DNA from 4 places in the Streptomyces sp. NPDC057287 genome. Region 4 is predicted to be linked to each of the others. Evidence: riboswitches for the same ligand, from Rfam matches in the RefSeq annotation. Region 4 holds a riboswitch; each other region holds the start of a gene.
The links. Region 4 has a riboswitch for thiamine pyrophosphate ahead of ACFUNE_RS00500 (purine-cytosine permease family protein). Riboswitches for the same ligand answer to the same signal wherever they lie in the genome.
Positions count from the first base shown of each region.

Region 1 (7,099 bases), on a different contig from region 4:
ACCCCGGCAACGTCGCGGTGGGCGACGAGCCTCCGGAGGGGTACACCCCCACCGAGCGCGACCTGCCAGTGATCAACCGGGGTGACACCGTCCAGGTACGGACCGTCCCGGAGGCCCGGGCCTCCGACGGGTCCGGCCGGGGCCCGCTGTACGTCGTCGGCGACGTCCACGGCTACCTGGACGAGCTCCTGGCAGCCCTGCACCAGCAGGGCCTCGTCGACACCGAAGGGCGGTGGGCGGCCGGCAACGCCCGGCTGTGGTTCCTCGGCGACTTCACCGACCGCGGTCCGGACGGCATCGGCGTCATCGACCTGGTCATGCGCCTCTCCGCCGAGGCCGCGGCCGCGGGCGGGTACTGCAAGGCCCTCATGGGCAACCACGAGCTGCTGCTGCTCGGCGCCAAGCGGTTCGGCGACACCCCGGTGAACTCCGGAGCGGGCACCGCGACCTTCCAGGCCGCCTGGCTGCTCAACGGCGGCCAGAAGACGGACATGGAACGGCTCCAGGACGTCCATCTCCAGTGGATGGCGCGGCTCGACGCGGTCGTCGAGGAGGACGGGCATCTGCTGATGCACTCCGACACGACGGCCTATCTCGACTACGGGGCCACCATCGAGGACGTCAACGACACGGTGCACGCCATTCTCACGCGGAATGACGCCGACGAGTGCTGGGACCTCTTCCGCAAGCTCACCAAGCGGTTCGCCTTCCGGGACGAGGGCGGCGCACAGGCCGTCCGCGAACTGATGTCGACCTACGGCGGGCAGCGCGTCGTCCACGGTCACAGCCCTATTCCGTACCTGCTCGGCGAGGTCGGGTCGGAGGACGGCGAGGACACGCAACGCCCCGTGGTGGACGGCCCGCACGTCTACGCGGAGGGCCTCGCCATCGCCATGGACGGCGGGGTGACCATGGCCGGAAAGCTGTTGGTCGTCCAGCTTCCCCTGCATGACTGACGGGTGCCGGGGAAAACGCATCACGACCCGACTCCGTCGACGCCTGGGCCTATTTCCGGAAACCCCCTGTCACCGCGTGCCGTAGGCGCTCTACCATCGGCGTATCAGTGGCAGGCTCTCCTCCGTTTCCGCCCGATCGCCCGGCCCGCACGGTCGGTCAGGCCCTACGGAGCATCGGGGGATGCAGATGAAAAGCGCTCCGCACCTGCTGGCCGAGGACCGCCCCGAGTACGAGCGGATCCTCGCCGACGCGCTGCGTCATGCTCATGAACGACCGGATCTGGACGGAGTCGGCGACCGTCTCAACACGGAACAGCTGCGGACGATGGCGCTCGAGGCCACGCCCCTGATCACGGCGGCGGCCGCCACCGAGTACGACCACTACGTGCAGGTCCGCGGCGAGCTCCGCGGGCCGGGCGACACGGACGACGGCACATCGGTCCTGGGGCCGGTGACGGACGAGGCCGATCCCACGGGCGCCGGGACCCTGGCGGTGATCACCGTGCTGGCGCCCGTCCTCGCGGGTGCCGCCGCCTTGATATTCCTGCTGATCGGGTACCTGCTGAAGGCACTCGACCCCGCCCCGGCGTTCGCCGCAACCATGGTCGCCGCCGGCTGGTTCTTCGCGGCCGTCGCCGCCGCCGCCATCCTGGCCGCCGCGGTGGGGCTCCTCGTCACCGCGCTGCGCAACGGCGCCACCGCGCTGCCCGCCGTGGACGAGGAGGAGGAGCCGGAGGACGTCGCACGCGCCCGGGAGGCCTGGCGCCACGCCCTGCTGGAGCGCGGCATCCTGCCCTTCCTCCGGGACGCACTGGCCGACCCGACGGCGGGGCCCGCGTCGCGGACACCCCACCGCTCGGCCAACCGGATCCCGAAGATCGGCTACAGCAGACCGGACTTCTCCGGGCCGGAGGACGGCCCCTCGGCCGGCCCGCGTCCCACCTTCACCAGCCCGGACTTCACCAGCCCGGACTTCGGCGGCCCGGAGCACCAGCCGGAGTGATCCGGCCGGGTCCGGAGCGGCAGTCGGAGCGATCCGGCACGGCCCGGTGCCGCCCCCGCCGTGGCGGCGGGGACGGCACCGTCGCCCACAGGGGGCGTGCGGCCGAAGTCAGTCCGCGATCGGCAGATAGACCCTGTTGCCCGCCGCCGCGAACTCCTTGGACTTCTCGGCCATCCCCGCCTCGATCTCGGCCTGTCCGTCCCCGTGCTCCCGCCGGATGTCGTGGGAGATCTTCATCGAGCAGAACTTGGGCCCGCACATCGAGCAGAAGTGAGCCGTCTTCGCCGGCTCGGCCGGCAGGGTCTCGTCATGGAACTCCCGCGCGGTGTCCGGGTCGAGCGCCAGGTTGAACTGGTCCTCCCAGCGGAATTCGAAGCGGGCGTCGGACAGGGCGTCGTCCCACTCCTGCGCCCCGGGGTGCCCCTTGGCGAGGTCCGCCGCATGAGCGGCGATCTTGTACGTGATGACGCCTGTCTTCACGTCGTCACGGTTCGGCAGCCCGAGGTGCTCCTTGGGCGTGACGTAGCAGAGCATCGCCGTCCCCCACCAGGCGATCATCGCGGCGCCGATGCCCGAGGTGATGTGGTCGTACGCCGGAGCGACATCGGTGGTCAGGGGGCCCAGCGTGTAGAACGGCGCCTCCTCGCAGATCTCCTGCTGGAGGTCGATGTTCTCCTTGATCTTGTGCATCGGGACGTGTCCCGGGCCCTCGATCATCGTCTGGACGCCGAACCGCTTGGCAACGGTGTTGAGCTCACCGAGCGTGCGGAGTTCGGCGAACTGCGCCTCGTCGTTGGCGTCGGCTATGGAGCCGGGGCGCAGGCCGTCGCCCAGCGAGTACGTCACGTCGTAGGCCGCGAGGATCTCGCAGAGGTCCTCGAAGTGCTCGTACAGGAACGACTCCTTGTGGTGCGCCAGGCACCAGGCCGCCATGATCGAACCGCCGCGCGAGACGATGCCCGTCTTGCGCCGGGCCGTCAGCGGGACGTACGGCAGCCGGACACCGGCGTGCACCGTCATGTAGTCGACGCCCTGCTCCGCCTGCTCGATCACCGTGTCCTTGTAGATCTCCCAGGTCAGCTCCTCGGCCCGGCCGTCGACCTTCTCGAGTGCCTGGTAGAGGGGGACGGTGCCGATCGGCACGGGGGAGTTGCGCAGGACCCATTCGCGGGTGGTGTGGATGTTGCGGCCGGTGGAGAGGTCCATGACCGTGTCGGCACCCCACTTGGTGGCCCAGGTCATCTTGTCCACCTCCTCCTCGATGGAGGAGGTGACCGCGGAGTTGCCGATGTTGGCGTTGACCTTCACCAGGAAGCGCTTGCCGATGATCATCGGCTCGATCTCCGGGTGGTTGACGTTGGCCGGCAGGACGGCCCGGCCCGCGGCGATCTCCTCGCGCACGACCTCGGGTTCGACGTTCTCCCGGATGGCGACGTACTCCATCTCCGGGGTGATCTCGCCGCGGCGGGCGTAGGCGAGCTGCGTGACGGGCCTGCCGTCACGGCTGCGCCGGGGCTGCCTCGGACGCCCGGGGAAGACCGCGTCGAGGTTGCGCAGACCGCCTCGCGGCGAGGTGTGCTTGAGCCCGTCGTCCTCGGGACGCGCGGGACGGCCCGCGTACTCCTCGGTGTCCCCGCGCGCGATGATCCAGTTCTCACGGAGCGGGGCGAGCCCGCGGCGTACGTCGGTGTCGGTGGTGGGATCGGTGTACGGCCCGGACGTGTCGTACAGCGTCACGTCCTTGCCGTTGGTGAGGTGCACCTGACGGACCGGCACACGGAGATCCGGGCGCGTGCCCTGGACGTACCCCTTGTGCCATCCGATGGACTTCCCGGCCTCGTTGTTCTCCGCATCCTGCGCATTCCGCGCATTCTGCGTCGAGGCAGGCGTGCGTGCGTCCGCTGTGGTCATCAGACCTACTCCCTACGCCGGCATTACCCGGTAACAGGTTCGGCGGTCGGCGCAGCGTGTCCCGTACGGATATACGGAGGTCAGCGCCCTCTCAGCCCGGTGCTCCGAGCTCCCGCGTGTACAAATGTGCCTCCACGCTAACCTCCCATCTGGCGTGCTGGCCAGAGGGCCTCCCCTGTTCTTGGGATGATCGCCGGGTGACGTCCCCCGGAAGCGCCCCCGAACCCCACGGCCCCGCATCAGGCAGCACGCAGAGTCATGCGCACGGCCACTCACACAGCCACGGCCCCGCCGCACCCGTGTCCAAGCACCTGCGCAAGGTCATCGCGGCCGTGGTGATCCCCTTCGCCACCGCTGTCCTGGTCGGCCTCGTGGCCTTCTGGCCGGGCGGAGCACCCGCCCACGAGCGCACCGGCGTCGGCTTCGACCGGCAGACCCAGGACGGGCGGGTGACGAAGGTCGTCGCGGTCGACTGCGCGGACGTCAACGCCTCACAGGTGCCGGCGACCGGCGACACCTCCACCGCCTCGGGCCGGGAGGCCGTCAACGAGCAGTCGGGCCGGTGCAAGAAGGCCACGGTCGAGGTGACGACCGGTGCGGACAAGGGCCGTACGTTCGTGGAGGTCGTCCAGCCCGATGCGCCGCGGCAACTGCACGACGGCCAGGGGGTGGTCGTGGCCTATGCGCCGGACGCGCCGCGGGATCTGCAGTACTCGGTGACCGATGTCGACCGCACGGTGCCGATGGCGTTGCTCGCGGGGATCTTCGCCCTCGCAGTGGTCGTGGTGGGCAGGCTGCGCGGGCTGATGGCGCTGATCGCGCTCGCCGTCTCCTTCGGTGTGCTGACCCTGTTCATCCTTCCGGCGATCCTGCAGGGTTCGAATCCACTGGTCGTCGCCGTGATCGGGGCGAGCGCCATCATGCTGATCGCGCTCTACACCTGTCACGGTCTGACGGCGCGCACCTCGGTGGCCGTGATCGGCACACTCATCTCGCTGCTGCTGATCGGGCTGCTGGGCTCCCTGTTCATCGGCTGGGCCGGCCTGTCCGGCAACACGGACGACAACACCGGCCTCATCCACGGGCTGTACCCGGAGATCGACATGAGCGGCCTGCTGTTGGCCGGTGTGATCATCGGTTCGCTCGGTGTGCTCGACGACGTGACCGTCACCCAGACATCGGCGGTCTGGGAACTGCACCAGGCCGACCCGACCATGGGCGTGCGCGGGCTCTACCGGGCGGGCATCCGGATCGGGCGCGACCACATCGCCTCGGTCGTCAACACGCTCGTGCTCGCCTACGCCGGCGCGGCGCTTCCCCTGTTGCTGCTCTTCTCGATCGCGCAGAGCAGCGTGGGCACGGTGGCCAACAGCGAACTGGTCGCGGAGGAGATCGTCCGGACGCTGGTCGGGTCGATCGGGCTGGTCGCCTCGGTGCCGGTGACGACGGTGCTCGCGGCCCTGGTGGTCTCCGCGGACCGCACGGGGCTCGGCGCGGAAGCCGGAGCTCCTGCACCCGCGCGGACCGGGAGGGGCCGACGCCGCAAGGCGTGAGCCGAGGCACCGTACGCACGGCCCCGGTCCGCCGGTGTTCGATGTTCAGCCGGGCCTTCCTGTTCAGCCGGCGTTCTGTTCCTTGGCGAGGATGCGGCCCAGCGCCTCTTCCAGATTCCCGTCGAAGTCACCCAGCGTGTGCTCCTGCCCCAGTGGCACCAGCTTGTCCGTCCGGTCGAGAAATGCCACAAGCGGTGCCGTGCCGGCCCTGAAGAGCGCACGGTCCGCGCCGACCTGAAGGCGGATGTGCACATCCGACAGACCTTCGGGCTCGGTCGGGCCGATGTGCACATCGCCGTCACCGCTGGGGCTGTTGAGCCCGTCGAGCAGCAGCTCGCGGCCGAATGCCCAGGTGACGGGGGCGTCGCCCGGCAGGTGGAAGGTCATCCGGATCGCGTACGGATCGCTGACCTCGTACCGGAGCTCCACAGGAATACGGAAGGAGAGCTCCTCGGAGACGAGGAAGCTCATCATGACCTCTGCTTGAACCGACTCGCGCATCGTTCAACCCCGCAGTAGATGAATCTGGCCAGGAATGATCCCCCATGGCCCTATTGACGCCATCGTGATGCACGCGATAGCAGATCACAAGGAGTGATTTTTCAGATACTGATAGAGAACACGAACGAGCGCAAGAGGGTGGTCACTTCACAGCGTAGTTGTTCGACTGCGGGGAGCAACCGTTCTTCTTGGTGCAAGGGGAGAGAAACAGCCATGGCCGCCACGGCCGACCCCACGGTGATCGGAATGGCCGCACAGACCGTTCCCATGGCGTACTCCTGCCGTTCGACGACGGGTTCCGTACGCTTCATCGATCTCAGTCGTTTCAGAAACGCCTGACGGTCCCTTACGGAGTAACGCGTCAGCGGCCGGACGGGGTGCCGGTCCAGATGGTCCTCGCGCGCCCGCTCGTCGAGCTGCCCCAGGAGGCACTGGCCGAGGGCGTGGGCATGCCCTGTCTCACGGAACGAGGCCCACTCGTGCACCGCGGGCACGGCAGGGGTATCGGCGACGGCGACCATCTCGATCTCGCCATCCTTGTACAGGGCGCAGTACACAGGGGCACCGATGACGTCCGCCCAGTGGGCGAGCGAGTCGACGATCACTCCGGGACGCGGAGTCGCCGGGCCCCCACCCAGCCGTTCGGCTGCGGCCCCGAACAGGAAGACGCCGTTCTCCCTGCGCAGATAACCCTCATGGGTCAGGGTCCGCAGCAGGTGGTAGGCGGTGGGAAGGGGAAGGCCGGCCTCCCTGGCGAGCTGCTTCGCCGGCGCCCCGTCCCGATGGGTGCCCACAGCCTCCATAAGTCTCAGCGCCCGCTGAACCGAACCGATCAACGTCGGGACAGCGGTACTCGATGCCGTGGTCACAGGTCACCCCCAGGCATGGTGACGGGCTGTCAGCCCTCCCGCGGAGGCCGCCCCCACGGGCCCGCCGCGAGCCTGGGGTCCGGAGACCGGACGGTCGCACAAACCACTGGGCAGGATGGTGACGGACCGTCATTTCCCAGCTGGCGGCAGCGGTACGCCACTGTATCGGCACACACAGTCACGGGAGAGGTTTCGTCCTGGACTTAGCTCAGCTGGGCTAATCAACGGGTGGGCCACCCGTCACGCGGCCCCCCGGCGCCGCGTGATCCGGCACGCCGCCCCGCCCGCGCTACCAGTCGCTGCGCT
Region 1 is NZ_JBHUYV010000008.1:168,311-175,409, reverse strand. It holds gene ACFUNE_RS17755 (metallophosphoesterase) at 1-956, shown strand, start outside; gene ACFUNE_RS17750 (hypothetical protein) at 1,138-1,959, shown strand; gene thiC (phosphomethylpyrimidine synthase ThiC) at 2,068-3,870, opposite strand; TPP riboswitch at 3,863-3,996, opposite strand; gene ACFUNE_RS17740 (YibE/F family protein) at 4,068-5,423, shown strand; gene ACFUNE_RS17735 (SsgA family sporulation/cell division regulator) at 5,487-5,924, opposite strand; gene ACFUNE_RS17730 (IclR family transcriptional regulator) at 6,026-6,793, opposite strand; gene ACFUNE_RS17725 (DUF5326 family protein) at 7,083-7,099, opposite strand, start outside.
Region 1: another riboswitch for thiamine pyrophosphate. It lies ahead of thiC (phosphomethylpyrimidine synthase ThiC); the one in region 4 lies ahead of ACFUNE_RS00500 (purine-cytosine permease family protein).

Region 2 (7,099 bases), on a different contig from region 4:
CAGCGGCAGGTCCACCTCACGCCAGGCCCGCAGCGGCGAGGCACCGAGCACCGCGGCGGCCTCCCTCAGCCGGTCGTCCACGGCGCGCAGGACGGGCAGCATCGTGCGTACGACGAAGGGGACGCCCACCAGTGCCTGGGCGAGCGGCACGAGGATCCAGGACGTCCGCAGGTCGAGGGGCGGCTCGTCCAGGGTGATGAGGAACCCGAAGCCGACGGTGACGGCCGAGACCCCGAGCGGCAGCATCAGCAGCGCGTCGAAACCCCGTACCAGCCTGCCCGCCCGCCGGGTCAGCGCGGCAGCCGCGAGGCCGCCGATCAGGAGGGCGATGAGCGTCGCGACCAGCGCGTACCGCAGGGAGTTGCCGATGGCGTCGAGCGGCGGCACCAGGAAGGTGGAGCCGTTGGCGTCGGCGGACTGCAGCGCGCGGTAGAAGGCGAAGCCGTAGCCGCCCGAGGTGTCGAAGGAACGCTCCACCAGCACGCCGAGCGGCAGCAGGATGAGCAGGAGAACCGTCAGCAGTACGCCGCCGAGCAGCGTTCGCTGGCCGGCCCCCCGGGGCGGCCGGGCGGTCTGCGCAGGGTCGACCAGTCTCAGGGCGGTCTCCCTGCGCCGTACGGTCCACGCGTGCACGGCCAGGATCCCGCCCACCGCGGCGAACTGCACCAGGGTCAGCACTGCGGCTGTCGGCAGGTCCAGCAGCTGCGCGGTCTGCCGGTAGATCTCCACCTCCAGCGTGGAGTAGGCCGGACCGCCGAGGATCTGGACGACTCCGAAGGAGGTGAACGTGAAGAGGAAGACCATCAGCGCCGCGGCGGCCACGGCCGGGGCCAGTGCGGGCAGGGTCACCCGCCGCCAGGCGGCGAAGCGGCCGGCCCCGAGCACCCGGGCGGCCTCCTCCTGGCGGGGGTCGAGCTGTGACCACAGGCCGCCCACGGTCCGCACGACGACCGCGTAGTTGAAGAACACGTGGGCGAGCAGGATCGCCCACACGGTGGTGTCGAGCCGGACACCCCAGAGCTCGTCGAGGAACCCGCCGCGTCCCAGCAGGGCGAGGAACGCCGTGCCCACCACGACCGTGGGAAGGACGAACGGCACGGTCACCACGGCCCGCAGCAGCTGTTTGCCCGGGAAGTCGAAGCGGGCGAAGACATACGCGCCGGGCAGCGCGATCAGGAGGGTGAGCGCGGTGGAGGCGAGGGCCTGCCAGGTCGTGAACCAGAGGACGTCCAGGATGTCCGGCCGGCTCAGTACCGTGCCGATCCGGCCGAACTGCCAGTCCCCCTCGGCCTTCAGCCCCCGGCCGACGATCGCGACGACCGGGTAGGCGAAGAACAGCGCGAAGAACGCGACGGGCACGGCCATCAGACCGAGCCGCACCGCGTTCCCCCCGCGCGCGTGCCGCGCGGCTACTTCACGACGAGCGAGGACCATGACTGGACCCACTGCTCACGGTTCTTGGCGATCTTCTCCGGGGCCACCGTCGTCGGCTTGTCGACGGTCGCGCCGAACTTCGTGAAGAGCTCCGGCAGCTTCGCGTCCTCGGCAACCGGGTTCACGAACATGTTCAGCGGCATGTCCTCCTGGAACGGCCTGCTGATCAGGAAGTCCAGCAGGGCCTTGCCGCCCGCCTCGTTCTTCGCACCGTCCAGAAGGCCCGCGAACTCGGTCTGACGGAAGCAGGTACCGGTGGCGACCCCGGTCGGGGCCTCGGTGGGCTGCGGATCGGCGTACAGCACCTCGACGGGCGGGCTGGAGGCGTACGAGACGACGAGCGGCCGGTCCGCGCCGGCCTTCCTGCCCCCGGCCGAACCGGAGAACTCGTCGTTGTAGGCCTGCTCCCAGCCGTCGACGGTCTTGACCCCGTTGTCCTTCAGCTTCTTCCAGTAGTCCTGGTAGCCGGTCTCGCCGTAGGTGGCGACGGTGCCGAGGAGGAAGCCGAGGCCGGGCGAGGAGGTCGCGGCGTTCTCGGTGACGAGGAGGTTCTTGTACGCGGGCTTCAGGAGGTCGTCGAAGGACTTCGGCGGGTCGAGCTTCTTCTCGGCGAAGTACTTCTTGTCGTAGTTGACGCAGATGTCGCCGGTGTCGACGGGCGTGACCCGGTGGCGGTCCGCGTCGAGCTGGGCGTCGGCCGCGACACGGTCGAGACCCTTCGCCTCGTACGGCGTGAACAGGCCGTTGTCCAGGGCGCGGGAGAGCAGGGTGTTGTCGACGCCGAAGAACACGTCGCCGCGGGGGGATCCCTTGGTCAGGATCTCCTGGTTGAGCGCGGCTCCGGCATCACCGCTCTTGAGCACCTTGACCTTGTAGCCGGTCTCCTTCGTGAACGCCTTCAGGACGGCGTCCGAGGCGTTGAACGAGTCGTGGCTGACGAGCGTGACGGTCCTGGAGCCGGCCCCCGTGTCACCGGAGGCCTTGTCGTCGGAACCGCCGCAGCCCGCGAGCACGGTGACTCCGAGCACGGCGGCCAGCGCCGTCGCCGCGTACTTCGTGGTGGTGTTCATGTGATTCCTCCTGGAGGTGACCAGGAAGAGACGCGGCCCCGCCCGCTCGTTCAGCGGGCAGGGCGCAACAGCTTGAGTAAGGTCCGAACTTCCTACCCGGAATGACCCGGGCGAGGTTCAGAGGGTCTGCGGCCGACCTGTCCTCGGTGCCGCACTCTCAGCGCTGTGGCGCTCCCCTGCCGGAATATGAAGTTGATTTCGGGGGCCAGGCTACACCGGCCGGATCACGCCGGACCGGCCGGTTCGGGCCGGTCCCCCGCAACCGCCTCAGCGCTCGGAGGCCGCCAGCTGCCCGCACGCTCCGTCGATCTCCTGGCCGCGGGTGTCCCGGACCGTGACCGGCACGCCATGGGCGGCGATCGCCTCGACGAACGCCTTCTCGTCCTCGGGCCGCGAAGCGGTCCACTTGGAGCCCGGGGTCGGGTTCAGCGGGATGAGGTTGACGTGCACCCGCTTGCCCTTGAGCAGCCGGCCCAGCCGGTCGCCCCGCCACGCCTGGTCGTTGATGTCGCGGATCAGCGCGTACTCGATGGAGATGCGGCGGCCCGACTTCTCGGCGTACTCCCACGCGGCGTCCAGGACCTCGCGGACCTTCCAGCGGGTGTTCACGGGCACGAGGGTGTCGCGCAGCTCGTCGTCCGGAGCGTGCAGCGAGACCGCGAGGCGGCACTTGAAGCCCTCGTCGGCGAAGCGCAGCATCGCCGGCACCAGGCCCACCGTGGAGACGGTGATCCCGCGCTGCGAGAGCCCCAGGCCGTCCGGCTCCGGGTCGGTCAGCCTGCGGATCGCCCCGACCACACGCTTGTAGTTGGCCAGCGGCTCGCCCATGCCCATGAAGACGATGTTCGACAGCCGTGCCGGCCCGCCCGGGACCTCGCCGTCGCGCAGCGCCCGCATGCCGTCCACGATCTGGTGCACGATCTCGGCCGTCGACAGGTTGCGGTCGAGCCCGGCCTGGCCGGTGGCGCAGAACGGACAGTTCATCCCGCAGCCCGCCTGGGACGAGATGCACATGGTCACCCGGTCCGGATACCGCATGAGGACGGACTCGACGAGCGTGCCGTCGTGCAGCTTCCACAGCGTCTTGCGGGTGGTGTCGTCGTCACAGCTGATGTGGCGCATGACCGACATCAGGTCCGGGAACATCGCCTCCGCCAGCTTGTCGCGCGCGGCGGCCGGGATGTTGGTCCACTCCGCCGGGTCGTGCGCGAACCGCGTGAAGTAGTGCTGCGACAGCTGCTTGGCGCGGAAGGGCTTCTCGCCGGTCGCGGCGACTGCTTCCTTGCGCTCGTCGGGCGTGAGGTCGGCGAGGTGCCGCGGCGGCCGCTTGGCTCCACGGGGCGCGACGAAAGTGAGTTCTCCGGGCTTAGGCATGGTTCCTCCAGTGTTACAGACACGCCGTGGTCCTTGGGACCTCCGCCGGCGCCGCCGAGTCCCCACGGTCGGCATCGGCCGACGTGGGCGGCCCTGGGACGGCCCGGCGGACCACGGCGACCGTGACCGATCGCACGGCGGCAGGCCGTGCGATCGGCCGCCTGAGAGGGAGCTGAATTCGAATATGCGTACGTGCGTCTGTGAGCCGGGGCCGACCGTGCCGCATGCAGAGGATGCCCGCCCGAGACGGTCTCGGGTCGGCATCCGCATCGGCGTGGGCATCCGCATCGGCCGACCCGGCGAAAGGCTCGCGTGCAGCGACTCGAACCGGCGCATGCGAAAGGGCCCGCCGTGGACGGCGGGCCCTTCGTGAGAACGCGACGCGGAACCGAGGGCCTCAGCCGGATCCGACGAACAGCACTAGCAGCAGCCACACGACCGGCGCGCTCGGCAGGAGCGAGTCGAGCCGGTCCATGATGCCGCCGTGACCGGGAAGCAGCGTGCCCATGTCCTTGATGCCCAGATCCCGCTTGATCATGGACTCGCCCAGGTCGCCCAGCGTGGCGCTGGCTGCGACCGCGAGGCCCATCAGCAGGCCCTGCCACCAGGTCCCGTCGTCGATCAGGAACTCCATGCACAGGGCGCCGGCCACCATGGCGAAACCGACCGCACCGAACAGGCCCTCGCGGGTCTTCCCGGGGCTGATACGGGGGGCCAGCTTGTGCGTGCCGAAGCGCCAGCCCACTGCGTACGCGCCGGTGTCGCTGACCACGGTGAGGAGGAGGAACGTCAGGACGCGCCACGCACCGTCGTCCGCGGTGAGCATCATGGCGACGAACGTCGCCAGGAAGGGCACGTAGAACACGGCGAAAACACCGGCCGTGACGTCCTTGAGGTAGCCCTCGGGCGGCTCCGTCATCCGCCAGACGAGCACGGCGAGGGCAGTGAGCGCCATGGCGACCCAGGCGCCCTCCGCCTCCCGCACATAACCGGCGACCACCATCGCGGCGCCGCCGACGGCGAGCGGCACGAGAGGAGCGTTGATGCCCTTGCGCTCCTTGAGGCGGGAGGTGAGCTCCCAGAGACCGACCACGACCGCCAGCACGACCACGCCGACGAAGACGGCCTTCACGATGAAGAGCGAGCCGACGACGAGGGCACCGAGACCGACGCCGACCCCTATGGCGGCACGCAGATCACGCCCCGCACGCTTCTTCTGCGGAGGGGACGGCGGCGGGGTGGGCATGGGCTCCTGCGGCTTCTCGTCACGGAACAGGGGGCCGCTGACGCGCGCGGCGTCCCCGTTCCGGTCGTCGCGGTCGTCAGCGTCTCTACCTGCGTCGGGAACGTCCGGCACGATGGGCATGGGCCGAGTCTGCTGGGCGCCGTGCACATCGTATGCAGGACCCGCCGGAGCGGCCCCCATCTCGGGCGCGCTCCAGTATCCGGCTCCCTGCGGGGCGCCCCAGGAAGAGTCGTTCATCAGACTTCGAGCAGCTCGGCTTCCTTGTGCTTGAGCAGCTCGTCCACCTGCGCGACGTACTTCGCGGTGGTGTCGTCGAGCTCCTTCTCCGCGCGGCGGACCTCGTCCTCGCCGGACTCCTTGTCCTTGACGAGCTTGTCGAGCGACTCCTTGGCCTTGCGGCGGATGGAGCGGATCGAGATCTTGGAGTCCTCGGCCTTGGTCTTGGCGACCTTGATGTACTCCTTGCGGCGGTCCTGCGTGAGCTCCGGGAACGTCACACGGATGATGTTGCCGTCGTTGCTCGGGTTGACGCCGAGGTCGGAGTCACGGATCGCCTGCTCGATGTTGCGCAGCGCCGTCTTGTCGAACGGGGTCACGACGGCCATCCGCGGCTCGGGGACCGAGAACGAGGCGAGCTGGTTGATCGGGGTCAGTGCGCCGTAGTAGTCGGCGACGATCTTGTTGAACATCGCCGGGTGCGCACGGCCGGTGCGGATCGCGGCGAAGTCCTCCTTCGCGACGACGACGGCCTTCTCCATCTTCTCCTCGGCCTCGAGGAGGATTTCTTCGATCACCACGTGCTCCTGCGTGTCTTGAGCGGACCCGGCATCGTCGGGTCCTGCGGTTCCTGCGTCGCGTCCTCACCTGCACGGTGTCCGACCGGCAGGCCGTTGTCCATCGTTCGGGCCGTCAGGCCCGGGTGCTCCGGTCACTCACGAGCGTGCCGATCTTCTCACCCTTGACCGCGCGGGCGATATTGCCCTCCGTCGTCAGTTCGAAGACCAGGATCGGGAGCTGGTTGTCGCGGCAGAGCGTGATGGCGGTGGCGTCGGCGATCTTGAGATTACGGGTGATCACCTCGCCGTACTCCAGTGCGTCGAACTTCACCGCGTCGGGGTTGGCCTTGGGGTCGGAGTCGTAGACCCCGTCGACCCCGTTCTTGCCCATGAGCAGTGCCTCGGCATCGATCTCCAGGGCGCGCTGGGCGGCCGTGGTGTCGGTGGAGAAGTACGGCATGCCCATGCCGGCGCCGAAGATGACGACGCGCCCCTTCTCCAGGTGCCGCACGGCGCGGAGCGGGATGTACGGCTCGGCGACCTGACCCATGGTGATGGCGGTCTGGACGCGCGAGTCGATGCCCTCCTTCTCCAGGAAGTCCTGGAGCGCCAGGCAGTTCATGACCGTGCCGAGCATGCCCATGTAGTCGGACCGGGCCCGGTCCATACCGCGCTGCTGGAGCTCGGCACCACGGAAGAAGTTGCCTCCTCCGATGACCACCGCGATCTCCGCGCCGTCGCGTACGACGGCCGCGATCTCGCGGGCGATGGTGTGCACGACGTCGGGGTCGACGCCGAGGCCGCCGCCGCCGGCGAATGCCTCACCGGAGAGCTTCAGCATGAAGCGCCCGGAAACCTTGTCGTCGCGCTTGTGGTCGGCCTGGGTGGCGTCCGCGCCCTTGTCCATGGAAATTCTCCTCGTGCACATACGAAGAAGGCCATTGCCGGTGGGTCTGGTGTCCCTCAGCGGCAATGGCCTCCTCGTCAGATCTGCGGTCGTCCGGCATGAGTGCGGCCGTCGACTGCACCAGACCCTATATCGGGTCCACCGTTGTTCGCGGACGGACTCAGATGCCGACCTTGATGCGCGAGAAGCGCTTCAGGGTGGCACCGGCCTCGTCCAGGACCTTCTGGACGGACTTCTTGTTGTCCAGCGCGTAGGGCTGTCCGAGGAGGGTGGCCTCCTTGAAGAAGCCGTT
Region 2 is NZ_JBHUYV010000003.1:485,204-492,302, reverse strand. It holds gene ACFUNE_RS08755 (ABC transporter permease) at 1-1,365, opposite strand, end outside; gene ACFUNE_RS08750 (thiamine ABC transporter substrate binding subunit) at 1,410-2,504, opposite strand; TPP riboswitch at 2,576-2,692, opposite strand; gene rlmN (23S rRNA (adenine(2503)-C(2))-methyltransferase RlmN) at 2,772-3,878, opposite strand; gene ACFUNE_RS08740 (phosphatidate cytidylyltransferase) at 4,276-5,361, opposite strand; gene frr (ribosome recycling factor) at 5,361-5,918, opposite strand; gene pyrH (UMP kinase) at 6,034-6,807, opposite strand; gene tsf (translation elongation factor Ts) at 6,968-7,099, opposite strand, start outside.
Region 2: another riboswitch for thiamine pyrophosphate. It lies ahead of ACFUNE_RS08750 (thiamine ABC transporter substrate binding subunit); the one in region 4 lies ahead of ACFUNE_RS00500 (purine-cytosine permease family protein).

Region 3 (7,099 bases), on a different contig from region 4:
TGCCGTACTGGCCGGTGTCGTCCGGCATCGGCTCGGGTTCGTAGACCGCCGAAGGACCGGCCTCCGCGTCCTGGGCCTCGGTCTGTGCAGCCCCCTCGTACTCCAGGCCGGAGACTTCGAGGGTCGGCTTCCGGCCGCCGGCCCCACGGCGACGGCGGCTCTCACCGGGGCTGCCGCCTATGGCCCATCCCGTCGAGAAGCCACGCCTGAAGGAGAGCGTCACATACGTCTGGCCCGTGGCGAAGGCGATCGCGCCCAGGGCGATCACCAGCACCGAGGGGATCAGGACACCGAGGACCACACCGAGGAAGCCGCCGAAGGCGAGGAGCCGCCAGCGCAGGCGTGCCTTGTACTGCAGCAGCACCTCGCCCAGCAGCCACAACGCCACTATGCCGAATGCGATGTAGAGGACCGTCCAGCCCACGCCCGCCCCCTCCTACGGCCACCGCCCCGGTTGGTGGCGGGTACGGCCGGTCACGACTGCTTGTGCAGTCCGAGATTCTCGTAGATCTCGAGTGTCGCCGTCGAGTTGTTGAGCGTGATGAAGTGCAGCCCCGGGACACCCTCGGAGAGCAGTTTCGCGCAGAACTCCGTGGCGAACTCGATGCCAATGGAGCGTACAGCGGCCGGGTCGTCCTTCGCGGCGTGGATACGCTCTTTCAGCGAGGAAGGCAGGGACGCGTTGCTGAGCTGCGCGAAACGCTCCAGCTGTTTCACGCTGGTGAGCGGCATCACCTCGGGAATGACCGGGGTGTCGCAACCCGCAGCGACCACCCGGTCACGCATCTGCAGATAGCTCTCCGGCTGGAAGAACATCTGGGTGATCGCGTAGTCGGCACCGGCGCGGCACTTGTCCACGAAATGGGCGATGTCCGAGTCCCAGTCGGCCGACCGCGGATGCATTTCGGGAAATGCCGCGACGCCGACGCAGAAATCACCGGCTTCCTTGATCAGCCGGACGAGATCCGCCGCGTACCGGACGCCCTGGGGATGCTCGACCCACTCGCCCATCGGGTCGCCGGGCGGGTCGCCCCGCACCGCGAGGATGTTGCGGATACCGGCGTCGGCGTACTGCCCCACCATGTTGCGCAGCTCGGCGACGGAATGGTCGACCGCGGTGAGGTGCGCGACCGGGGTGAGAGTGGAGTCCGCGGCGATCTGCTGGGTCGCCCGGACCGTCCCCGCACGGGTGGAACCGCCGGCCCCGTACGTCACGGAGACGAAGCTCGGTCCCACCGCCTCGACCCGGCGCAGGGCGTTCCAGAGATTCCGCTCGCCCTTCTCGGTCTTGGGCGCCCAGAACTCGAACGAGAACGACGTCTCGCCGGTCGCGAGCAGCTCACGCACGGTGCGCGCGTGATCTGTCCTGGTGGAAGGTGTGCCAAGGGCCATACTGGGAGGTTAACCAGGGCCCGGCGGTACCCCAACCACACGGGGCGGATTGACCGGAATGAGGTGGATTTTGTCCACCCCTCGGACAACCGCCCGACGGACACCGTCCGCCCGGTTCAGAGTGCGCGGTCCCGGATGCGTCGCGCCAGCGAGGCCGCCGCCCCGGCCGGGTCCGCCGCCTCGGTGATCGCCCGGACGACGACGACCCTGCGCGCACCGGCGTCCAGCACCTCGTCGAGGTTGCCCGCGTCGATCCCGCCGATGGCGAACCACGGCCGCGTGGTGCCGAGCGACGCGGCGTAGCGCACGAGGCCCAGGCCCGGGGCGTGCCGGCCGGGCTTGGTCGGGGTGGGCCAGCAGGGACCCGTGCAGAAGTAGTCGACGCCCTCCTGGGCGACGGCGGCGTCGACCTCTGCCTCGGCATGGGTGGAGCGCCCGATCACCACGTCGCCGCCGACGACTCCGCGGGCGGCGGGCACGGGCAGATCGCCCTGGCCGAGGTGGAGCACGTCGGAGCCGACGGCATGGGCGACGTCCGCCCTGTCGTTCACCGCGAGGAGCGCGCCGTGGCGCTTGCAGGCGTCGGCGAACACCGCGAGGTGTTCCAGCTCCTCGGCCGCCTCCATGCCCTTGTCGCGCAGCTGCACGATGTCCACTCCGCCGGACAGCGCGGCGTCGAGGAACTCGGGGAGGTCTCCCTGCCGCTTACGGGCGTCCGTGCACAGGTAGAGCCGGGCGCCGGAGAGCTGGGAGCGAGGAGCGGACATGGTGATTTCCCCCGTCGGTACGTCGATGGATCACTGATGCGGCGAAGCGTCGCTCGTACGGCGCCCCGCCCGGTACGTGGATGAGCCGCCGTGCCCGCGGACACCGGTGACGCGGAGTGCGGGCCGTGTGTGCCACGGCCCGCACCCGCTCACGGCTCTCCCGTCAGACGGCGAGCGCCTGGGCCCGGCGCTTCACCTCCGTACCGCGATTCTCGCTCAGGGCCTGCGCGGGGGTGCCGGGCAGGGTCGGGTCGGGGGTGAAGAGCCAGTCCAGCATCTCTTCGTCGTTGTAGCCGTCGTCCCTCAGGAGCGTCAGGGTCCCTGCGAGACCCTTGACCACCTTGTCGCCGTCGATGAAGGCGGCAGGCACCTGGAGCGTCCGGTTCTCACCACGGCGTACGGCGATGAGCTGGCCTTCCTTGACCAGCTGGCGTACGCGCGTCACCTCGACATCGAGCATTTCCGCGATGTCGGGAAGGTGGAGCCAGGCGGGGACGAGAGCATCGATCTTTGCGTCAATTCCGGTCACAAGGACAAGCGTGCCATCCCGGACCGACAGTCGGTAGCCGGGCCGGGCGCACGAGGCCGTGCCTGACCCTAGAGGGCCGTCGATTTCAGCGGTACGGAGGAGTCCGCGGCCCGCTCCGGATCGATTCGCGCGCCCGCTTCGACCAGCTTGCGCCCCTGTGCCAGGTCGCGCGGGCGGCCGACGGCCAGCAGCGCCACCAGGACCCCTCCGCGCAGCCAGCAGACCGTCCAGGAGGGCTCCTGCGGGTCGCCGCGCCACAGCAGGGTGTCGGCACCGGCGTGATGGCCGGCGTACTGCACGAAGCGCCCGAACTGCTCGGACCAGAAGTAGGGCACCGGGTCGTACACCCTGGCCACTCCGTCCGCGAGCGCGGCGGCGACCGTCCGGGGCCCCTGGAGGGCGTTGTCCCAGTGGTGGACCATCAGCCGCTCCCCGTAGCGGGCGGACGGGAAGGAGGCGCAGTCACCCACCGCGTAGACGTCGGGCAGCGAGGAGCGGAGGGAGCTGTCCGCGATGACCGAGCCGTCCGGGCCGAGCGCGATGCCCGAGTCCGCGAGCCAGGCGGTGGCGGGCCGGGCTCCGATGCCCACGACCACCGCTCCGGCGGGGACCACCCGGCCGTCCGTGAGGTGGACGGCGCCCTGTTCGACCCGGGCGACCCGAGCGCCGGTGAGGAGCTCGGCTCCGCTTTCGGCGTACCAGGCCGCCATCGGAGCGGCGACCTCGGCGGGCATGGTGCCCGCCAGGGGGCGGTCGGCGGCCTCGACGACGGTCACCGCGCAGCCGACCGCGCGCGCGGCCGTGGCGAACTCGGCCCCGATCCAGCCCGCCCCGACCACGACCACGTCGTGCTGCCGCTCCAGGACGGGCCGCAGCCGCGCGGCGTCGTCGAGGGTGCGGAGCAGGTGCACGCCGGGCACGCCCTCGGAACCGGGCAGACCGACGGGTTCCGCTCCGGTGGCGAGGACCAGCACGTCGTAGGCGACGGGCCCCTGCTCGGTGTCCAGTTCGTGCGCTCCGGCGCGCAGGCCGGCCACGTCGAGCCCCAGGCGCAGCGTGATGCCCAGCGCCTCGAAGTCGACGTCGAAGGCGGAGTCCTCGGCCTTCCCGAGCAGGACCGCCTTGGACAGGGGCGGTCTGTCGTACGGCTGGTGGGGTTCGGCGCCGATCAGGGTGACCGGTCCCGTGAAGCCCTGTTCGCGCAGGGCCACGGCCGTCTGCACGCCGGCCATGCCCGCGCCCACGATCACGACTCCGCGCGACGCGTGTTCCGTCGCCTCGTCCTGCGTCTGCTCGCTCACCCGTCCACCCTAATCACCTGACGCGAGGTCAGTCGGCGAGCTCCTCCACCACGCTCGTCCCGCTGCCCTCCCGGGACTCCCACTCCCAGCTCTCGTCCAGGCGGACACGGCCGTCGGCGAGGTCCGTGACGGCCGATACGCAGTGCCCCGAGGAGGTCGTCCCGTCCGGCTTCAACTGGACGTAGCGGAAGTCCAGGGTGTCCGCCTCCCGGGTGCCCACGAGATGTCCGCGGACGATGTCGCCGCCCTCGTACTCGGCCCAGATCCGGCCGTCCTGCTCGTGGTAGGTGAAGCGGGTCCGGGTGCCGACCTGTCCGGGGGCCTGGTCGGCGACCGGGGAGAGGACGAGTCCGTCGAGCGAACGGGCCATGGGGGCGGCTCCCTTACTGACTGCGGCCGGCGGGGTCTAGGCTGGCCACCGTAAGACACTCGCGGGAGTCCGGACGCACCGGGCTGAGAGGGAGGCTGACCGGCCTCCGACCGTACGAACCTGATCCGGGTCATGCCGGCGAAGGGAGGGGCTGGACGCCCATGCGCATCTCCGCACAGAGTTCCGACGTCCTTGTCGTCGGGGGCGGCATCATCGGTCTGGTGACGGCCTGGCGGTCCGCCCAGCGCGGCCTGGGCACCACACTGGCCGATCCGGACCCCGGCGGCGGGGCCGCCCAGGTGGCGGCCGGGATGCTCGCCGCCGTCACCGAGCTCCACTACGGCGAGCAGATGCTGCTCGGCCTCAACGTGGCGTCCGCGGCGCGCTATCCGGAGTTCGTGAGCGAGCTGGAGGAGGCGAGCGGGCAGGAGACCGGCTTCCGCGCCTGCGGCACGCTCTCCGTGGCGCTGGACTCCGACGACCGCGCGCATCTGCGGGAGCTGCACGCCCTGCAGCTGCGTTCGGGGCTGGAGTCCGAGTGGCTCACCGGCCGTGAGTGCCGGCGCCTGGAGCCGATGCTCGCACCCGGCGTGCGCGGCGGGCTCCGCGTCGACGGCGACCACCAGGTGGATCCGCGGCGGCTGGCCTCGGCGCTGGTGACGGCGTGCGAGCGGGCGGGGGTGGTGTTCCGCCGCGCCTGGGTCCAGCGGCTCTCCGTCACCGGCGGCCGTGCGACGGGAGCGGTCCTGGCGGACGGTACGGAGCTCGCGGCCGGCCAGGTGGTGCTCGCCGGAGGCAGTCTGAGCGGCCGGCTGGAGGGGATACCCGAAGCGGTCGTGCCCCCCGTACGCCCGGTCAAGGGGCAGGTCCTGCGGCTGACAGTGCCTCCGGCGTACGCCCCCTTCCTCAGCAGGACGGTGCGGGCCGTCGTGCGCGGCAGCCACGTCTACCTCGTGCCGCGGGCCAACGGTGAGCTGGTGGTGGGGGCGACCACGGAGGAGCTGGGCTGGGACACCACCGTCACCGCGGGAGGGGTCTACGAGCTGCTGCGGGACGCCCACGAACTGATGCCCGGCATCACCGAGCTGCCGCTGACCGAGACGCGGGCCGGCCTGCGTCCCGCCTCCCCGGACAACGCGCCGCTGCTGGGCCCCACAGCGCTGGCCGGCCTCCACCTCGCCACCGGGCACCACCGCAACGGGGTGCTGCTGACCCCCGTCACCGGAGACGTGATGGCCCACGTGCTCACCACCGGTGAGCTGCCCGAGCTGGGCCGTCCCTTCGCACCGCGCCGCTTCGCCCCGGCCGGTGCCCTCCCGGGGCACTCCCCGGCCCCGTCCCCCGAAGACACCGACCCCGCGCAGCAGGAGCAGCCCGCATGACACAACCCGCGCCTTCCGCAGACCCCGTCCAGGTCTCCGTCAACGGGGACCACCGCACCGTCCCCGCCGGCACCTCGCTGGACACCCTGGTCGCGGCGCTGACCAGAGCGCCCTCCGGGGTCGCCGCCGCGGTCAACGAGGCCGTCGTCCCCCGTGGCCAGTGGTCGGCCACCGCCCTCCTCGACGGCGACCGCGTCGAGGTCCTCACCGCCGTCCAGGGAGGCTGACCATGTCCGACGATCTCTTCACGCTCGGGTCCACCGCGTTCACGTCCCGGCTGATCATGGGGACCGGCGGGGCTCCCAGCCTCGACGTGCTGGAACGCTCCCTGATCGCCTCGGGCACGGAGCTGACGACCGTGGCGATGCGCCGGCTCGACCCGACCGTGCAGGGCTCGGTCCTCTCCGTACTGGAACGCCTCTCCATCCAGGTCCTGCCGAACACCGCGGGCTGTTTCACCGCCGGCGAGGCCGTGCTGACCGCGCGGCTGGCCAGGGAGGCGCTGGGCACCCACTGGATCAAGCTGGAGGTGGTGGCCGACGAGCGGACCCTGCTGCCCGATCCGATCGAGCTGCTGGACGCCGCCGAGATCCTCGTCGACGACGGCTTCACGGTCCTGCCGTACACCAATGACGACCCGGTCATGGCCCGCAAGCTCCAGGACGTGGGGTGCGCGGCGATCATGCCGCTGGGCTCGCCCATCGGATCCGGGCTCGGCATCCGCAACCCCCACAACTTCCAGCTGATCACCGAGCAGGCCGAGGTCCCCGTGATCCTGGACGCGGGCGCGGGGACCGCGTCGGACGCGGCGCTGGCGATGGAGCTGGGCTGTGACGCCGTGATGCTCGCCTCGGCGGTGACCCGGGCGCAGGAGCCCGAGCTGATGGCGGCCGCGATGCGGTACGCGGTGGACGGCGGACGGCTCGCCCACCGGGCGGGGCGGATCCCCCGCCGCCATTTCGCCGAGGCCTCCTCCCCCACGGAGGGCCGCGCGGTGCTGGATCCGGAGCGTCCGGCTTTCTGATCCGGAGACCGGCGGGCGTAGCCGGTCACGGCACGTGCGCCCTGACACCGGCGGGCGTCCCCGGGTCACAGCGCGCGCATCCCGACACCGGCGGGCACCCCCCGGTCACAGCACGTGCATGCCCCTGTCACGGCTCCGCACCGGATCGGCCCCTGGGAGCCCCGGCCCATCCGTGGTGTCCGTGGCAGCTCGTAGACTCGCCCCGTGGACACGACCCTCCAGGACCCCTTGGTCGGGCAGCTGCTCGACGGCCGCTATCGCATCGATGCGCGCATCGCCGTCGGCGGTATGGCCACGGTCTACCGGGCCGTGGACACCCGGCTCGACCGGGTGC
Region 3 is NZ_JBHUYV010000007.1:281,151-288,249, reverse strand. It holds gene ACFUNE_RS16495 (hypothetical protein) at 1-424, opposite strand, end outside; gene metF (methylenetetrahydrofolate reductase [NAD(P)H]) at 475-1,392, opposite strand; gene thiE (thiamine phosphate synthase) at 1,509-2,159, opposite strand; gene ACFUNE_RS16480 (Rv2175c family DNA-binding protein) at 2,323-2,688, opposite strand; gene ACFUNE_RS16475 (NAD(P)/FAD-dependent oxidoreductase) at 2,757-3,989, opposite strand; gene ACFUNE_RS16470 (hypothetical protein) at 4,018-4,359, opposite strand; TPP riboswitch at 4,411-4,523, shown strand; gene thiO (glycine oxidase ThiO) at 4,521-5,741, shown strand; gene thiS (sulfur carrier protein ThiS) at 5,738-5,968, shown strand; gene ACFUNE_RS16455 (thiazole synthase) at 5,971-6,765, shown strand; gene pknB (Stk1 family PASTA domain-containing Ser/Thr kinase) at 6,970-7,099, shown strand, end outside.
Region 3: another riboswitch for thiamine pyrophosphate. It lies ahead of thiO (glycine oxidase ThiO); the one in region 4 lies ahead of ACFUNE_RS00500 (purine-cytosine permease family protein).

Region 4 (7,099 bases):
GCCTCCAGCTCCGGACCACTCGCCGACGTGGCCAGCACGACCCGCCAATCGCTCCTGGCCAGGGTGCGCAGCAGATCGCCCGCGCCCTCGAAAGCGGGGAGGCGGTCGAAGTACGTTCCGTAGAGCACCGTGTGTGCGGAGCTGATGGCGGCGTCCTGTTCCTCGTCGCGTCGGGCTCCGAGCAGCCGCTCTATCAGATCCCCGGAACCCAGGCCGATCGCACGGTGGATGTCCGCCATGGTCACGGCGTGCCCGGCCTGCCGGAACGCCTCCCACCACGCGACCACATGCAGGTGGTTGGTGTCCGTCAGCGTGCCGTCCACATCGAAGATCGCTGCGCCTGGCATGTTCGCCTCCTTCCTTCGCACTCGTCCTTCGTCCCCGGCGGCCGGCCGGCTCCAGGGCCGCCGGACCTGTCGCCCGACGGGGCGGCGGCCCGATCGCGCGACACGGACCGGCCCGCCCTGCCTGCCCTGCCCGCATCGGCCCGCTTCAGGCGTGTGCGGTGTCCGGGCTCAGCCGCCTCAGGCGTTCGTCGAGGTCGCGGCTGTAGAACTCCATGAAGCCATCGGGATCCGGGCCCGCGTTCTGCATGACGAGCCGGTCGAACCCGGCGTCGACGAACTTCTGTGCGACCTCGGTGTAGCGGGCGGGGTCGGGGCCGCACGCGAACTTCTCCAGGATGTCCTGCTCGCGGACCGTCGTGGTCGCCGCCTCGAAGTTGACCGGATTGGGCAGCTCACTCATGACCTTCCACCCGGTCACGGCCCAGCGTGACGTCTCCAGGGCGGCCTGCGCCGCGGTGTGCTCGTCGGGGGCCCAGGCCATCGGCACCTCCGCGTAGCGCGGCCCGTCACCACCCGCGGCACGGTAGTCCTGGACGATCTCCGGCTTGTCCTCGGTGGCGAACAGCCCGTCGCCCAGTTCCGCGGCGATCCGTGTCGACACCTTGCCGCTGGCGGCCACCGCGATCAGGGGCAGCTCGTCGGGAAGGTCGAACACGCGGGCATCCTCCAGGCGCAGTTGCTTGCCCTCGTAGGACCGGTATCCACCGCTCCAGAGCAGCCGGATGATCTCCAGGGCCTCCCTGAGCATCTCGTGCCGTGTGAGGACCGTGTCGGGGAAGCCGTGCCCGACGACGTGCTCGTTCAGGCGCTCGCCCGAGCCCACGCCCAGGACGAAGCGGCCCTCCGACAGCAGCGCGAGGGTTGCCGCCGCCTGAGCGATGATCGCCGGGTGGTAGCGGACGGTGGGGCACGTGACACCGGTCGCCAGCCCGATCCTGGAGGTCTTGGCCGCGATGCTTCCCAGCACCGTCCAGGCGAAGGGTGAATGCCCCTGGTTGTCGAGCCAGGGGTGATAGTGATCGCTGATCTCGACGAAGTCGAAGCCCGCCTGCTCTGCGAGGACCGCCTGCCGTACGAGTTCCGCCGGGCCGAACGCTTCGGCAGCGAGCTTGTATCCGATTTCCATGCGTTCCTCACTTCTCGTGTCCAGGGCGTTCCGTCCGCCTACCCGTGCCTGCGCCAGGTGGTCCTCACCCGGGAGTACCGGCTGCGCCGTCGGCGACGTGCACGGACCCCGTGAACGGCGATGAGTTTCCTCCCGGGACGAGCGGGCACGCGCTTGTCAACAGCACATCGCGGCCTCCCAGCGCCGCGGTGGCATCGAGAGGGAGGAAACACATGCTGAAGGCGATCGCAGACGTTCTCCGATCCATCGGCGGGGCCATCGCCACCGTCGTCACCCTGCCTTTCCGCGCCGTCGCGCGGCTCTTCGGCGGAGCCTCCGACACCGCGCACGGCCACCACTGACCATCTCTCCCTCTGACGATCGCCCCGGCAGCCTCCCCGAGCCTGCCGGGGCTTCGTGCGTACGAAGGGCCTCCCGGCCCCGGCAGGCGTCCTCCGCTCCCGCCGCTGCCGCTTCCGCCGGATGGGCGTGCGCGCTCCGTCGGAGGAGCGCGGAACTCGGCTGTCGGGCCGGCCAGGACGACCGCGGTGCGGACCATGGCCCCACGATCTCCTCTCCACGCCTCGTCAGCACGTGGAGGCATCCGGACGGGGCCGTGTTCCGGGGCCCGCCCGGGGCAGCCACATGCGCGAATGCCTGGGACCGCGCTCCCCGTCAGCGGTGGCCGCGAACCCGTCAGGAGCGGTGGCGCAGCCGCAGCGGGGCGTAGAGCGCCAGGGCCACGAGGAACGCCACCCCATAGGCGAGGTCGGCTCCGTGCAGGGCCTCCGCCACCGGGCCCACGTACAGGCCGGTGCTCATGAACGGCACCGCCGCGGCAAAGGCGGCCACGAAGGCGGTGAGCGCCGGCCACCACGGCCGGTCGCGGCCGCTCTCGGCGGCGAGGTCGATCGGTGCGCCTCCGCGGGCCCTGGCCCGCACCGTCCAGTCCACGGCCACGATCGCGACGAAGCCGGGAATCCAGTAGCCGACCAGGAGCAGCACGTTCTGGAAGCGCGCCGTGGTGTCGGCCGCGTGCATCCACAGCACGAGCGGGAAACCGAGCGCCGCGGCGAGGGCGGCGGCGACGGGGCGTGGCAGGCGCACCCCCATCGTCTGCAGCGCCAGGGAACCGCTGTAGTCGTTCATGGCGTTGCTGCACAGCGCGGCGAGCGCCACGGCGAGCAGACCGAACGCCCCGAGCGCTCCCCCGCCCAGAAGGGTGTCGATCCCGCGCGCGGTCTGGTCGGTGAGGACGGACGCGCCCCACAGGCCGAGCGTCTGGACCGCCACGAAGGAGACGCTGATGCCCAGCAGCGTGCACCAGAACATGCGCGGCCGTGACGTGGTGGGCGGCAGATAGCGGCTGAAGTCGCTGGCGTAGGGGGCCCACGACAGCGCCAGGCTCAGGGCGATCGTGCACGTCAGGACGAACGCGCCCGCCCGGTCGCCGCCGTGCACGGTGCCGGAGGCAGTGGGCTGGACGCCGTCCAGCAGTTTGACGGCGAGCACGGCGAAGGCAGCGGCGAGGGCGAACGTCATCACCGTCTGGAGCCGGTGGATCGCCTCGTACCCCAGCACGCCGAGCGCACCCTGGGCGGCCATCATGACCAGCACGCCGAGCCAGAAGGGCCAGCCGAACAGCTGGGCCAGCGCGTCCCCTCCGAACAGGCCGATCAGCGCGTCCCAGGCGATCGAGGACAGCCACTGCAAAGCTCCGGGCAGCACGACGCCCCTGCCGAACGCCAACCGTGCGAGCGGGAGTTGACCGACCCCGGTCCGGCTTCCCCAGGTCCCGAGGAAGGCGGTGGGCACCGCCCCCACGAGCGTGCCCAGCACGACGGCGACGAGCGCAGTGGCGAAGTCCAGGCCCAGGGCGATGCCCACGGTGCCGGTGAAGACACCCGTCATGGTGAGGTTGGGGGCGAACCAGACGGTGAACAGCCTGCCGGCGCGGCCGTAACGCCGGTCCTCCGGAACGGGGGCTATCCCGTGCGTCTCGATCCGCAGATCGCCGGGGGCTGCGGGCATGCGGCCCCCGAAAGCGGGACGTGGGGCAGGAACTGCCTGCTTCGCGACCGCACGGTCGTCGGGGGTATACGGCAACGGCATGAAGACATCCCTCCGCCAGTACTAACTGGTTCAGGTTCGACGGGTGTGTTCTCAGCCCCTGCGGGGCACCCCGTGTCCGGTTCGGCGGCCAGGATAACCGGGCGGCCGACCGGGCCCGGCCGCGGGGTGACCGGCGCGCGGGCCGCGGGGTGACCGGCGCGCGGGCCGAGGGTGACCGGCGCGCGGGCCGAGGGTGACCGGCGCGCGGGCCGGGGCCATGCACATCACTCACCGCCCTTGTCCGTCCTGGCCGTTGACGCCTCCGCACCCTCGTGACAACGTTGTCAGGTCCCGCACTCCGCGCCTCGAACAGGAGAGCCCCGTATGCGCTGGTCCCCCTCACGCCGTCAGGTCCTCGGTGCCTCTCTCGCCGCGCTGGCCGCCGCGACCACCACCGAAGCGTCCGCAGTGGCCCCCGCCGGTGCCCCGTCCTCTTCCCGCTCCCTCTCGCGTGCGCGCAGCACCTACGACGCCCTGAAGGAGTACTTCGACACGGCGGACGGCACCGGGCTCGTACGCGAGCAGTACCCGGCCGCCCCCGACGACCGTCCGTACTCCTACGAATGGCCGCTCTCCCAGGTCCACGTGGCCGCCCTCGACCTGGCCTTCGTGGACCACCGCTACGCACCGGCCCTGGCCGTCCGCGCCCGGGCGCAGGAGCTGTACTGGAACGCGGCGGGCGGCACCACCGGCCTCCCCGGCTACGACTCCTACCCGGTCGCGCCGCACGGTGGCGGTGGCGACATGTTCTACGACGACAACGAGTGGGTGGGACTGGCCAAGGCCCAGCTCCACCTGCAGACCGGCGACCGGGCCGCGCTCCACCGCGCGAAGGAGATCTTCACGCTGGTCGAGTCGGGCTGGGACACCGACCCGGACCACCCCGCCCCCGGCGGAGTGTTCTGGACCCAGGCCGACTGGAGTCACAGCCGTAACACCGTCTCCAACATGCCCGGCGCCCAACTCGGCCTGCGGCTCCACCAGATCACCGGCAGGTCCCGCTACCTGGAGTCCTCCAGGCGTTTCTACGACTGGACCAACGCCCATCTGCGGACCCCCGAGGGCCTCTACCACGACAGCCTCGACCTGACGGGCACGGTCGACCGGACCATCTGGTCCTACAACCAGGGCGTCCCGGTCGGCGTAGGCGTCCTGCTGTACGGGGCGACCGACGACCGGGCATACCTGAACCAGGCCCGGCGTACGGCCGAGGCCGCGTACACGCACTACGTGACCGAGGGCAGGCTGCACACCCAGCCCGTCTTCTTCAACTCGATCTTCTTCAAGAACCTGCTGCTCCTGGAGTCGGTGACCGGCGGATCCGTCTACCGGCGGGCGATGGCCGACTACGCGGACCACATCTGGTCCGAGCGACGGGACAGCTCCACCGGCCTGATGCGTTTCGACGACAGCGGGACCACCCAGGTCATCGAGCAGGCCGCCGCGGCACAGGTCTTCGCGGTACTGGCCTGGCCGCGCGGCGCTTGGCGGACGCTCTACTGACTCCGGCCGACGCGGGGTTGCCCTGCGCCGCACCACGGTGCGGCCCGCAGCCCCGAGCACGCTTCCCCTCCAGCCACGGACAGGGCCCCGACCTCTGTGAAGTGATCCCCGCTCAGCTCGGGTCCCCGCTGCGCGCCGAGAGGTTCCCGGCGTGATGCCGTACTCACGTGTGGACCGACGGGCCTCTCGGATGCGCCCGGTCCGGCCGGCCGGTCAGGCCGGGCCTCGCTCCGGCGGGCCGCCCACGACCGTGAGCAGGTCGACGACGAAGACCAGTGTCGAGCCCGCCGGGATCAGAGTGGAGGGCGACTGCTTGCCGTAGCCGAGACGCGGGGGAACGATGATCTCGCGTCGGCCGCCGACCTTCATTCCCCGCACTCCCCGGTCCCAGCCCTTGATGACTTTGCCACCGCCCACAGCGAACTTGAAGGGCCGGTCCCGCTCCCAGGAGGAGTCGAACTCCCTTCCGGACGCGAACGTGACCCCCACGTAGTGAACCTGGACGACCCTGCCCGGTTGCGCCTCGGGTCCGTCCCCGACCACGAGGTCCCGGATCGTCAGCTCGGTGGGCACATCACCCTCCGGAACCTCGACCTCCGGCTTCATCGGTTCGCTCATCACGGTCCCCTCGCTCGCCACCGAAATCCTCCGCACGGACAGCGCTCGGGGGTCGAGGACGAATGCCCGCCTCCGTGCGCCGTCCGCCACACACAAAATGCCCTCAGAAAACAGGTTTCCCCAGGTCAGGACAACTCTACCCGGGGATGCCCGGTGGGACGGGCGGGACGATCCCGATACGTGCATACTGCGCGAGGGCTCCGCTCCGGAGGGGAATCCTGTTTCCCCCTCGCGGGATCCGTGGCCATGCGCAGGTTCGGTAAGAGGAATCGGAGGCATAGGAGGCACAGGAGGGAACCTCACTCCTTTTTCTCCCCCATGCAGGCCGCCAAGCCTCAATCGCACGCCATTCGAAGTGACTAACGTCACTCAACTCCGGCCCTCTGCCGGGAAGGTGGGACCTTACCTTTGAGAAGTATCGATTCTTAGGGGTGGGCGGACTTTCATGGTGCCGGACAATTCGATATTCATCGGTTTCGCGGCCAGAGCAGGTCGACTTTTGGTCCGAGTTTTTCTCTGGGGAGTCGCAGCAGCACTGACTGCTCTGAGTGCGTGGACAATCTGGCTCATCACGATGGGTGGCGGCGGCCCAAAAATAGCCGTGTGGACTGCTGTCCTCATCGCTCCGGGAGCGCTTTTCGGTTTGATTGCGGCATACCAGCGAAAGAAATCTCGCGCCGATCTCCCTCGGTGTGCCCACCCATCCTCAACAGCCTCGAATGCCGATCACGAGAAGACCGCTCCCCCCTTCCCGGGCACCGACCGACAGGGCACCCCCGCATAACACGACGACCGATCATGCACGGCGGATGAGAAGAACCGGCAAGCCTCCTCCGCATCTTCGGGACATCCGGAGCGATCTCTCTCACGTCAATTCGTTCTCACAATGATTCCCGGATTCGACATGAGGCAGGTTCGCCCGGAGTGCCGCCCTCTCCTGTCCCGCTGGTCGCCTTGAACTCCTGCACGGCATCGGTCGGCCGACGAATCCATCTTCACGTCACCGAGCCGTTAAAGAATGTCCGACGCCCAGGGAGCCCGCAGCGTCGATCAGTGGCCGGACGAAGGCGAAGGCAGGGCCTCCTGGTGAAGCTTCGGCCGGGATGGTGATCCCGGCCTGTCAGAAGGCCCTGCCCAAGGAATCGGGAACTCAGTTGTCGTCGATCAGCTTCTTGATCTCGGAGGGAACCTCCATGCCGGAGTACGCGGCGACAACCCTTCTCCCGCCGGAACCGTCCCCGACCGCGACAGCGATCTCGGAAGAGACACCGTTGACCGCGTAGACCGTCACGACTTCCTGCTCGACCTTGTCACCACCGCTGTTCTCGTCGCAGGGAGGGACTGTCGCGGAGCCGAGCTTCTGCCCTGCCGTGCCGTCCGTCTTCGAGACTTCCCGGTACACCCGCCCCTCGTA
Region 4 is NZ_JBHUYV010000001.1:94,796-101,894, forward strand. It holds gene ACFUNE_RS00485 (HAD family hydrolase) at 1-347, opposite strand, end outside; gene ACFUNE_RS00490 (TIGR03557 family F420-dependent LLM class oxidoreductase) at 493-1,473, opposite strand; gene ACFUNE_RS00495 (LPFR motif small protein) at 1,686-1,814, shown strand; gene ACFUNE_RS00500 (purine-cytosine permease family protein) at 2,149-3,564, opposite strand; TPP riboswitch at 3,555-3,647, opposite strand; gene ACFUNE_RS00505 (glycoside hydrolase family 76 protein) at 3,889-5,067, shown strand; gene ACFUNE_RS00510 (FKBP-type peptidyl-prolyl cis-trans isomerase) at 5,281-5,685, opposite strand; gene ACFUNE_RS00515 (DUF6281 family protein) at 6,836-7,099, opposite strand, start outside.